DNA from 3 places in the Polymorphospora sp. NPDC050346 genome. Region 2 is predicted to be linked to each of the others. Evidence: riboswitches for the same ligand, from Rfam matches in the RefSeq annotation. Region 2 holds a riboswitch; each other region holds the start of a gene.
What was found. Region 2 has a riboswitch for cobalamin ahead of AB0I42_RS12105 (peptidase). Riboswitches for the same ligand answer to the same signal wherever they lie in the genome.

Region 1 (3,266 bases), on a different contig from region 2:
CAGAAGCCCGCGCCAGCGACCACTACAAAAGCAAGAAGGGCGGCAGGGACCGGGTGCCGCTCGACGAACTCGATCACCAACCAGACCAGCACAAGCAGCAACATGCCGGTGAGCAACAGCATTTCACCTGAGTACTTGCGACGAGTACGGCGCTGACGTCGGGCCATGCCCACGACCTCCCCAAGCCTGAGCCAACACTGGCTGCCAGTGAGCAGCGAGTGATCACTGTAGATGCGGGGTACGACATTTCAATCGAAGCCGACCGCAGGGTCGTACGGGTCGATGATGAGCAAGGCGACGACCGCCCGACACGGCCACGATCGTCTACACGGCCGTCCGCGCCCCTACGGGCGGGTACGGCATGAACTGCGGCATCGCCGACGCCGACAACCTCACCTGGAAACTCGCCGCCGTCCACCACGGCTGGGCCGGCCCCGCCTGATCGACAGCTATGAGGCCGAACGCGGGCCCGTCGCCCTGGCCAGCGCCGATGAAAGTCACCGGCACCTGGTCGAGGCCGTCACCGCCCACCGCACCGGCGCCCCGCCCCCGGCTCGCCACGGCGAAGGCCTCGTCCTCGGCTACGCCTACAGCTCGAACGCCGTCCTGCCCGACGGCACCGCCGCGCCCGACCACGATGCGGTGGCCAAGTACGTCCCGACGGCCCGTCTCGGCCACCGACTTCCCGCACGTCTGGCAGCAAGACGGCGACCGGCGGGTCTCCACCCTCGACCTGCTCGGGCCGAGGCCGACCCTGCTCGCCACACCGGCCGGGGCGGCCTGGGCAGACAAGGCAGCGCGGTCGCCGCCGAACGACGGATGCCGCTGCGCACACCCGGTCGGTCCCGACGTGCTCGGCGGCCCGGGCAACTCGTCCACCAGCGTGTTCGACGTGACGGCATTCGGGGTCGTTTTCGTCCGGCCGGACGGACATGTCGGCTGGAGGAGCCGGCACACACCCGACATCGCCCCGGAGGTCGTCCTGAACCGGCTGCCGGTCCGCTGATCACGTACCTGTGATCGCGGTGACGGGATCAGACGGCCACCTGGTCCGGGCCGTGGCCGGCGAGGGCATCGCGTAGGGCGAGTCGGTGCCGTCGCCGGATCTCGGCCTGCCGGAACGCTTGGTGGTCGCCGGGCGTCTCGGGGAGCAGCGCCGGCACCGTTCGTGGTTTGCCGTCGTCGTCGACGGCGACCATGACGAGGTGTGACGTGGCGACGGTGGTGGCCGGGACGGCCCGGTCCCAGCGGTCCGCGGTGACCTTGACCGCGACCTCCATCGAGCTGCGCCCGGCCCAGGTGATCCTGGCCTGTACGTGCACGACGTCACCCACGCGTACGGCCTGCAGGAAGACGGTCTCGTCCATGGCGGCGGTGACCGCGGGGCCATCGGAGTGCCGGGCGGCGACGACCCCGGCGACGGAGTCGATGAGGTTGAGGATGCGTCCGCCGTGCACCGTACCCATCAGGTTGGTGTGGTGCTGGTCCATGATCTGCGACAGGGTCAGTTGCGACGCCGACGGCGGTCGCCCCGGTGGTGTCATCGCTGTCTCGTCCGTTCCAGAAAGGTGGCGCCACGGACGGGACGGCGAACGCCACCGCGGCCAGGGGCCGTGGCGGGACGCGCGTCCGGCCCACCCGCGAGGCCGTCGGCAGCGCACACGCCGACCGTGTGCGCAGCGCGGGCAGGTCTTCGGACTCGTGGGCACGACCGGGGGTACCGGTCTCCTACCGGCCGTCGCTTCCCGGACCGTTGCGGTCCAGTGCTCTGTTGACGGCGTTCGTTCCCACTCACCGCTGCGGGGCAGTCCCGGTCTCGCACCGGGTTCCCTCTTACGACGCCCGCCCTGGTGGGACGGGCATACCAGCGCCATCGGCCACCATAGCCGTGTGCGGGCCGGCGTGCCGTGGCGCCGGGCACACCGGAAAAGAGCGAGGCCGGGTGCCAGTACGTGTCGTAGACCCGACAGGTTCCGCCGGTTACCGGCTCTTCACAGACCAGGGTGTAGTCGTGGCCTGAAGCCGCCGGTCTCGAGCAGGGACCTGGCGATGTAGTCGGTGATGTTGCGGAATCCGAGCGCGGAGCCGCGGAGGTGTTCGAGCCGTCCGTTGATCGCCTCGGTCGGGCCGTTGGATGTGCCGGGCCGGTCGAAGTAGGCCAGCACGTCGTCGGCACGCTTCTTCAACGTCCGACCCAGCGTGATGACCTCGCTCCGCACGGCCGGGACGCCGGCGCTGACCGAGTCGATCAGCGCGGTCATCAACACGCGGCCACGAGCTCGTCGAGTCTGCAGAAGGTCGTTAGATCGGGGTGGGCGAACGCGTGCGAGCGGTCGCCGACGGTAGCGTCGAGCACGGTTCTCTTTCAGGATGAGCGTGTAGGAGCCTTTCCCTCTGGAAACCTCGACATCCATCTGGGACCGCCGCGCCAGCTACACCCTCATCTGGCGAAGAGCTGCTCTAGCCGCGACTACACCCCAGTCCCTGGGAGTAGGTCCATCTGTCGAGGGATCCGCGATCACGGCCGATGGCGGAAGCTGATGCGCATCAGCCGACTGTCAGCCCAGTCTTCGAGCCGAGTCGGCCGGATGGTGCCAGGGTCGTGGGGCTGGTTGAGATCCGCGACGATCTCCGCCAGCACGGCCTGACGTTCAGCTGGGTCGGTGACAGGCGCGGCCCGCGCAGGCAGATCCGCGCGGATCCCGTTCTTGAGGTGGAAGGTGAAGTTGGGATTGGCGAGAAGGTTCGCATGCCAGTCGGTCGCGGCACCGCCGGCGCCGCTACACAGGTAGGTGGTGCCCGCAGCTCGGTAGAAGAAGATCTCGATGCGGCGTGGCCGGCCGGTGCGGCGCCCCAGCGTCGTGATGTCGATGATCCGTTCGCTGGTGCCTGCGGCGGGGGTGATCTCGATGGCTCGCCGGATGTGATCGGGCAGGTGCGACAGAGACGCGTCACGTACGGAGTCGTTCCATCCGGTCGTGTCTGGACTGCTCATGCGGTCTCGGTCTGAAGGGCGGGCCCGAGGAGGAGTCCACCGTCGATGACGTACTCCGACCCCGTGATGAACGACGCGTCTGATGACGTGAGGAACAGGAGAAGCCGGGTGACGTCGGTCGGCTCTCCAAGTCGGGGGATGGCGAACGGCTCGGGTGAGTAGAAGTCGGCGATTGCCGCGGTGGCGCCGGCTGCTGGTTCTTGGATGAAGGGGGTCGCGATCACGCCGGGGTGGATGGTGTTCACGCGGATGTGGTCCCGGCCGAGCTCGA
Region 2 (3,266 bases):
GGCCGGCGGGGTGTTGACGCACGGTTCGGTGGCAGCGGTCGGCAGCCCGTCGAGGCGGCAGACGAACGCCAGCCCCCACCGGGCCGTACCGGTGACGGCGAAGCCGGCGCCCTGGAGGGCGGCCAGCCCGGTGGCCGGGTCGCCGGGCGCGCACCGTACCTCGATCGACCCACCGAAGGCGGTGAAGTCGACGACGACCGTGACGCCGGTCGTCCCGGTGCAGGCCGCGGCGTGCGCGGCCCGGGGCGCCGGCTCGGCGACGGTGAGGCCGGCGGTCAGCACCAGGAGCGCGGCGAGGGTCGCGGCCCAGCGTCGGGTCCGCGCGATCGCCGTACTCACCGGCACGCCAGGGTGGGCGCGGCGCCGCGGGCGCCGGTGGCGGAGAGCTTCGCGAAGCCGACCGCGGCCAGCCCCGGGACGGCCTGGGCGGTGGCCCGGGGCGCGGTGGCCGGGTCGAAGCCGGCGCTGGTGTACGCGACCGCGCCACGGTCGGCCACCTGGCCGGAGCAGCCGACCTGGAGGCCGAGCAGGAAGATGTTCGCCCTGGCGGCGGAGATCAGCCGCCCGCCGGCCCACAGCGCCTGGGCGGCGAGGCCGGTGCTGTTGGCGTTCGGTTCGCCGGCCGCGTTGCCGAACGAGCCGTTCGCGGCCTGTACGCCGGTCAGCCAGGCGAGCCCGGCCGTCGCGTCGGCGTACCGGTCGACGGCCAGCAGGGCCTGCACGGCCAGCGCCGTCGCGTCGACGTCGCTGACGCAGGTGGCCTGCGCGAACAGCAGCGGGTAGCCGCCGTCGGCGCAGCGGCTGCCGGCCAGGAACGCGGCGGCGGTGGCGGGGGCGCCGGCCGGGGTGCGGTCGAGGGCGAGCAGGGCGAAGGACTGGCTGAAGGCGTTGCTGTAGTCGCCCCACGCGGACCGGTCGGAGAACCGGCCGGACGGGTCTTCCAGGCCGCGCAGTCGGGCGACCAGGTCGACGCCGCCGAACGCGGTCGGGTCGGCACCCCGGACCTGGGCGGCGAGGGTGAGCTTGGCGGTGGCGCCGGCGTATGCCTCGGTGCTGCCGTCGCCGACGTAGCCGGTGAGGATCTCCGGCCGGGCGAGCCAGGTGAGCGCCTTGGCACCGTTCTCGTCGGCGACCTTGGCGGCGGCGAACGCGAAGACGGCGTCGATGGTGAGGCCCTGGTCGGGATAGCTGACGCCGCCGAACTCGGTCTCGAAGCGCTCGCCGTCGACCATCTGCCGGGCCAGCCAGCCGGCGGCGGCGTCGGAGCGGCTCAGGGTCGGCGGGGCGGCGGCCGCGGCGGCCGGTGTCGCGACGGTCAGGGCGGCGGCGAGTACGCCGCACAGCAGGGCGGGGAGTTTGTGCCGGGATAGCGAGCGGACCATGTGTGGGCACGCCTTTCCGGCCCGAAGGTAACGAGGCCGGAGGTCCCTGCGCTCACGATGCGCGGTGGGGATTTATCCGGACTCCGTCCCGTGGGCCACGACGGGTGAGGAGCGGGTTTGCGCGCAGGTGGGCATTCGGGCTCACCGCCGGGCACATTGCAGTGCTCGACGGCCTACCGTTGCGGGCCAGCGCCGGACTTCGACCGGACTTTCCCCACGGTGCACGCATCTTCTGTTGTGGACGGTAAGTCTTTCCGAATCGCCCGCCCGGTGTCAATCCGCTGGTGGGTGGCATGTGCCACCCCGGATGTCACCCTCCCGACAGTCACTCTCCGCAATGTGGCAACGGTGCGACGGACGTGAATTCGAAGGGCCCGTATCCGCCGGGTTCGTCGGATGATCTACCCGTTTCTAACTGAATGATCATCGTCTATAGTGATGCTCGGCGACGTGGCCAGGTGGCATTGCTGCCGGGTGCATTCTTTCTGGATCTCGGCAAGCAGGGGAGACCGGGTGAAACCACTGCACCACGGTCAATGTCTGGCGCGAATCCGGCCGCCCATTGGGGCGTAGCTCGGCCACCGCCCAGCCCTGACCGATCCATTGCCGTAAGGCTGATGGGGGGAGACCTGTGACCACCGAACTCTGGAATCCGGCGACCTTCGACGCGTTGCGGCGGCAACTGATCCCGTCGTTCGACCTCCTCTACGGCAGCGCGGTCAGCGTGGTCGCCATGTCGGTGCCCCGCCGGCCCCGCATCCTCGACCTGGGCGCCGGCACCGGCCTGCTCAGCGCGGCGCTGCTGGAGCGGCTGCCCGACGCCGAACTGCTGCTCGTCGACCGGTCGCAGCCGATGCTGGCCAAGGCCGTGCAGCGCTTCGAGACCGTCGAGCACGTCCGCACGCTGGTCGCCGACCTCACCGACCCGCTGCCGGTCGGCCCGTTCGACGCCGTCGTCTCCGGCCTGGCGATCCACCACCTGCCGCACGAGGGCAAGCGCGACCTGTTCGCCCGCATCCGCGACGTACTGCGCCCGGGCGGCCTGTTCGTCAACGTCGAGCAGGTGCTCGCGCCCACCCCGGCGATCGAGGCGCTCTACGACCGCCAGCACGAGAAGCACGTGCACGACTCCGAGACGCCGGCCGACGAGTGGGCCGCCGGCCGCGAGCGGATGAAGCACGACATCTGCATCGACGTCGACACCCAACTCGACTGGCTGCGGCAGGCCGGCTACGCGCAGGTCGACTGCCTGGCCAAGGACTGGCGGTTCGCCACGTACGCCGGGTGGACGGCATGACCGCCGAAGAGCCGGACACGCTCTACGGTGCCGTACGCGCGGTCGCCGCCGCCCGCCCCGACGCACCCGCCGTCGAGACCACGGGAGGAGACGCGGTCAGCTACACCGAACTGGTCGCGCTGGTCGACCGCCTGGGCGGCGGCCTGGCCGCCCGGGGCGTACGCGCCGACGACAGCGTCGCCTTCGCCATGCGCAACAGCATCGGATACGTCGCACTGATCATCGCCGTGGCCCGGCTCGGCGCCCGCTACGTACCGCTGATGGGCAACTTCGACGCCGCCGACCTGCGCACCGCGCTGGACCGTACCGAGCCGGTCCTGGTGGTGACCGACGGTCACCGCGAGCTGCCGCCCGGGCCGCCCACCGTGGGCCTCGACGAGCTGGGCGCCGCCGACCCGCTCGCGGAGCTCGCCACCGAGGTGCACCACCGGATCTTCCGCACCCTGTGGACCTCCGGCTCGACCGGCTTCCCGAAGCTGATGGCCTGGCGGCAGGACAAGTTCGTGCGGGAGCGCCGTCGCTGGATCGCCGACGTCGACATCCGCGACACCGACGCGTTCCTCTGCCGACACACCCTCGACGTCGCG
Region 3 (3,266 bases), on a different contig from region 2:
AGCCGTGCTCGGTGGCGGCGAACCCGTCGAGTTGCTCGCCGAAGTACTGCACCATGTCGTTGCGTTCCGGTTCGCCGTGCACGAGCACGTCCAGACCGAGCCGCTCCTGGAGCCGGATGACGTGCTCGATCTCGGCGCGCATCCGCCGGGTGTAGCCGGCCTCGTCGAGGGTGCCGGCCCGGTGGGCGGCGCGCGCCCTACGCAGCTCGACGGTCTGCGGGAACGACCCGATGGTGGTGGTGGGCAGTTCCGGCAGCCCCAGCCGCTCCTGCTGGCGGGCGGCGCGGTCGGCGTGGTCACCGCGCCGCCGGTCGGCGGGACCGAGCGCGGCGAGCCGGGCCCGTACGTCGTCGTGCCGCCACGCCGCCGGCGCCGGGCGCGGCGGTGCCGGCAGGTGCCCGGTGCCGTCGCGCACCGCGCGGCCGAGCAGGACGACCTCGTCCACCTTCTGCCGGGCGAACGCGAGCCGCTCGTACAGGTGCGGGTCGAGGCGGGTCTCGACGGACAGGTCGACCGGGACGTGCAGCAACGAGCAGGACGTGGCGACGGCGACGTGGTCGGCGAGCCCGGCGACCGCCGCCCCGGCGGTCGCCGCGGCACGCAGGTCGGTACGCCAGATGTTCCGTCCGTCGACCAGGCCGGCGACGATGGTCCTGCCGCGCAGTGGCCCCGCGGCGGCGAGCCGGTCGAGGTTGCCCCGCCCGGCGACCAGGTCCACGCCGATCGCCTCGACCGGCGTGTCCAGCAGGGCCGGCAGGGCCTCGCCCAGCTCGCCGAAGTAGGTGGCCACGAAGATCCGTGGCCGGTGTTCGATCCCACCGAGCCGGGTGTAGGCGCGGCGCAGCGCGTCGATCTCCGCCGGGGCGCGGTCGGCGACGTACGCGGGCTCGTCCAGCTGCACCCAGGCCACCCCGGCGTCGGCCAGGGCGGTGAGGATCCCGGCGTACGCCTCGACCAGGTCGTCGAGGCGGGCGAACGGATCGTCGCCCTTGGCCAGCAGCAGGAACGTGGCCGGCCCGACCAGCACCGGCCGGGTGGTGATGCCCAATTCGCGGGCCTCGCCGTACTCGCGCAGCGCCTTGGCCGGGTCGGCGACGAAGGCGGTGTCCGGGCCGATCTCCGGCACCAGGTAGTGGTAGTTGGTGTCGAACCACTTGGTCAGTTCCAGCGCCGGCTCGGCGTCGACGCCACGGGCCATGGCGAAGTAGGTGTCCAACTCGGACAGTCCGAGCCGGGCGAACCGGTCCGGAACCGCGCCGACGGCGACGGCGGTGTCGAGCATGTGGTCGTAGTAGGAGAAGGTGTTCGACGGGATCGCGTCGAGACGGGCGTCCCGCAGCGCCCGCCAGACCTCGGCGCGTAGCCCGGCGGCGGTGCGCTCCAGTTCGCCGGCGTCGACGGTGCCGGCCCAGTAGGCCTCGACGGCCCTCTTCAGCTCTCGGTCGGTGCCGATGCGCGGATAGCCGAGCACGGTGCTCTGGCCGAATGCGGTGCTCAACGGTGGGTCCTTCCCTCGAGGTGCCCGGCGGGGCACGGGAGGGGGAAGGCAGGGTACGGGTCGGTACCGGCTTCCGCCCTGGCCCTCCCGAGAGGCCGCCGGCGGCGCACACCGGCGGCGTGCGCGGCGCTGGCAGGTCTTCGGACTCGTGGGCGTGACCCGATGGTCGCCTACTGGCCGTCGCTTCCCAGACCTCGCGGTCCAGTGCTCTGTTGACGGCGTTCGTTCCCACTCACCGCTGCGGGGCAGTCCCGGTCTCGCACCGGGTTCCCTCTTACGACGCCCCACCCTCACGGGTCGGGCGAACCAGCACCGTCCGACATCGTACGGGCCTTCGGGCGGTGCCCGGGTGACGGTGTCCGACGTACGGGACGGCAGGGGTGCCACTTTGCGGTTTCCGCAAACTTCTTTGTCAACCCGTCCGGGGTGCGGCATGTTGGCGCCGGAGGTGGTCACCTCCGGCACTAACGAACCCGAGGGTGGTAACCATGGACGCGAAGTTCTGGGACGACAGGTACCTCAGCCGGGAACGGCTCTTCAGCGGCAACCCCAACGGCGTCCTCGTCGCCGAGGTGGCCGACCTGCCGCCGGGGCGGGCCCTCGACCTCGGATGCGGCGAGGGTGCCGACGCGCTCTGGCTGGCCCGGCGCGGCTGGCAGGTGACCGCCGTCGACATCTCGGACGTGGCCCTGCGCCGCGCCGCGACCGGGGACGACACCGGCCGGGTGACATGGACCCGGGTCGACCTGGCCACCGAGCCACCACCGGCCGGCCCGTTCGACCTGGTCTCGGCCCAGTACTTCCCGCTGCGCCGCGAACCGGGCCACGCCGTACTGCACAGCCTGCTGGCCACGGTCGCACCCGGCGGAACCCTGCTCGTCGTCAGTCACGATCTGGCCGATCTTCCGCCGCGGCACGACCTCGACGTCGACCCGGCCGACTTCTACCAACCCGGAGAGGTCGCCGGGCTGCTCGACGACGACTGGGCCGTCCTGGTCGACGAGATCCGGCCACGGACGGTTCCCGCGCCGCCGGGGACGCACCACCGCAACGACACCGTCCTGCGGGCGCGACGGGAGCCGTCGCGACCCTGACCGGCCGCCGGCCCGACGGGTGGCGCCGACCCGTCGGGCACGCGGGTGCGGGCCCGCGGCGGTCCGGGCTGTTGCATCCGGTACCCGGGTACAGGCTTACCGTCGGATGGCCGGCGCCGACCCGGCACCGGAACCGCCCGTACGAGGAGGCTGTGATGCCGTTCGTCGTCCCGGACACCTGTACCCTGCCCACCGCCGACCGGCCACCCCGGCTGGCCGAGTTCGACGCCCTGCTCACCACCGCCGTGCGCGCCGTCGAGTCGCTCACCCCGACCCACGCCCGACTCAGCCTGGCCGGCCCGCCCGACCTCGAAACGGCGGTACGGGATCTCACCGCGCGCGAAGCGAGCTGCTGCTCGTTCTTCACCTTCACCGTCAGCCCGGCCCACGACGACAGCCCGCTGACCCTCGACGTACGGGTGCCACCCGGCCACGCCGACGTACTGCGGTCCCTGGTCGGCCGGGCCGCCGCGGCCGCGCCCGGGCCGGCCCGGTGACCCCCGGGCTACGCAGCGGCGAGGTCGCCGAACAGGCCGGGGTGAACATCCAGACCCTGCGCTACTACGAGCGCCGGGGCCTGCTCGCCGAACCGGCCCGCTCCAACGGCGGCCACCGGCTCTACCCGCCGGACACCGTCGCCCTGCTCCAGGTGATCAAGGCGGCGCAGCGGCTCG

Region 1: linked by a shared signal. The riboswitch ahead of AB0I42_RS34420 (acyl-CoA thioesterase) and the one ahead of AB0I42_RS12105 (peptidase) in region 2 are both predicted to bind cobalamin.
Region 3: linked by a shared signal. The riboswitch ahead of metE (5-methyltetrahydropteroyltriglutamate--homocysteine S-methyltransferase) and the one ahead of AB0I42_RS12105 (peptidase) in region 2 are both predicted to bind cobalamin.

Annotation. Positions count from the first base shown of each region.
Region 1 covers NZ_JBFAKM010000056.1:21,347-24,612, forward strand. The annotation lists gene AB0I42_RS34405 (restriction endonuclease) at 1-122, opposite strand, end outside; partial or broken gene AB0I42_RS34410 (FAD-dependent monooxygenase) at 344-465, shown strand; gene AB0I42_RS34415 (hypothetical protein) at 638-1,006, shown strand; gene AB0I42_RS34420 (acyl-CoA thioesterase) at 1,035-1,544, opposite strand; cobalamin riboswitch at 1,667-1,884, opposite strand; partial or broken gene AB0I42_RS34425 (transposase) at 1,992-2,276, opposite strand; gene AB0I42_RS34430 (nitroreductase/quinone reductase family protein) at 2,519-2,995, opposite strand; gene AB0I42_RS34435 (glucose 1-dehydrogenase) at 2,992-3,266, opposite strand, start outside.
Region 2 covers NZ_JBFAKM010000009.1:106,842-110,107, reverse strand. The annotation lists gene AB0I42_RS12110 (hypothetical protein) at 1-285, opposite strand, end outside; gene AB0I42_RS12105 (peptidase) at 336-1,382, opposite strand; cobalamin riboswitch at 1,491-1,630, opposite strand; gene AB0I42_RS12100 (class I SAM-dependent methyltransferase) at 2,014-2,679, shown strand; gene AB0I42_RS12095 (AMP-binding protein) at 2,676-3,266, shown strand, end outside.
Region 3 covers NZ_JBFAKM010000020.1:21,696-24,961, reverse strand. The annotation lists gene metE (5-methyltetrahydropteroyltriglutamate--homocysteine S-methyltransferase) at 1-1,498, opposite strand, end outside; cobalamin riboswitch at 1,612-1,824, opposite strand; gene AB0I42_RS20870 (class I SAM-dependent methyltransferase) at 1,987-2,592, shown strand; gene AB0I42_RS20865 (hypothetical protein) at 2,748-3,089, shown strand; gene AB0I42_RS20860 (MerR family transcriptional regulator) at 3,086-3,266, shown strand, end outside.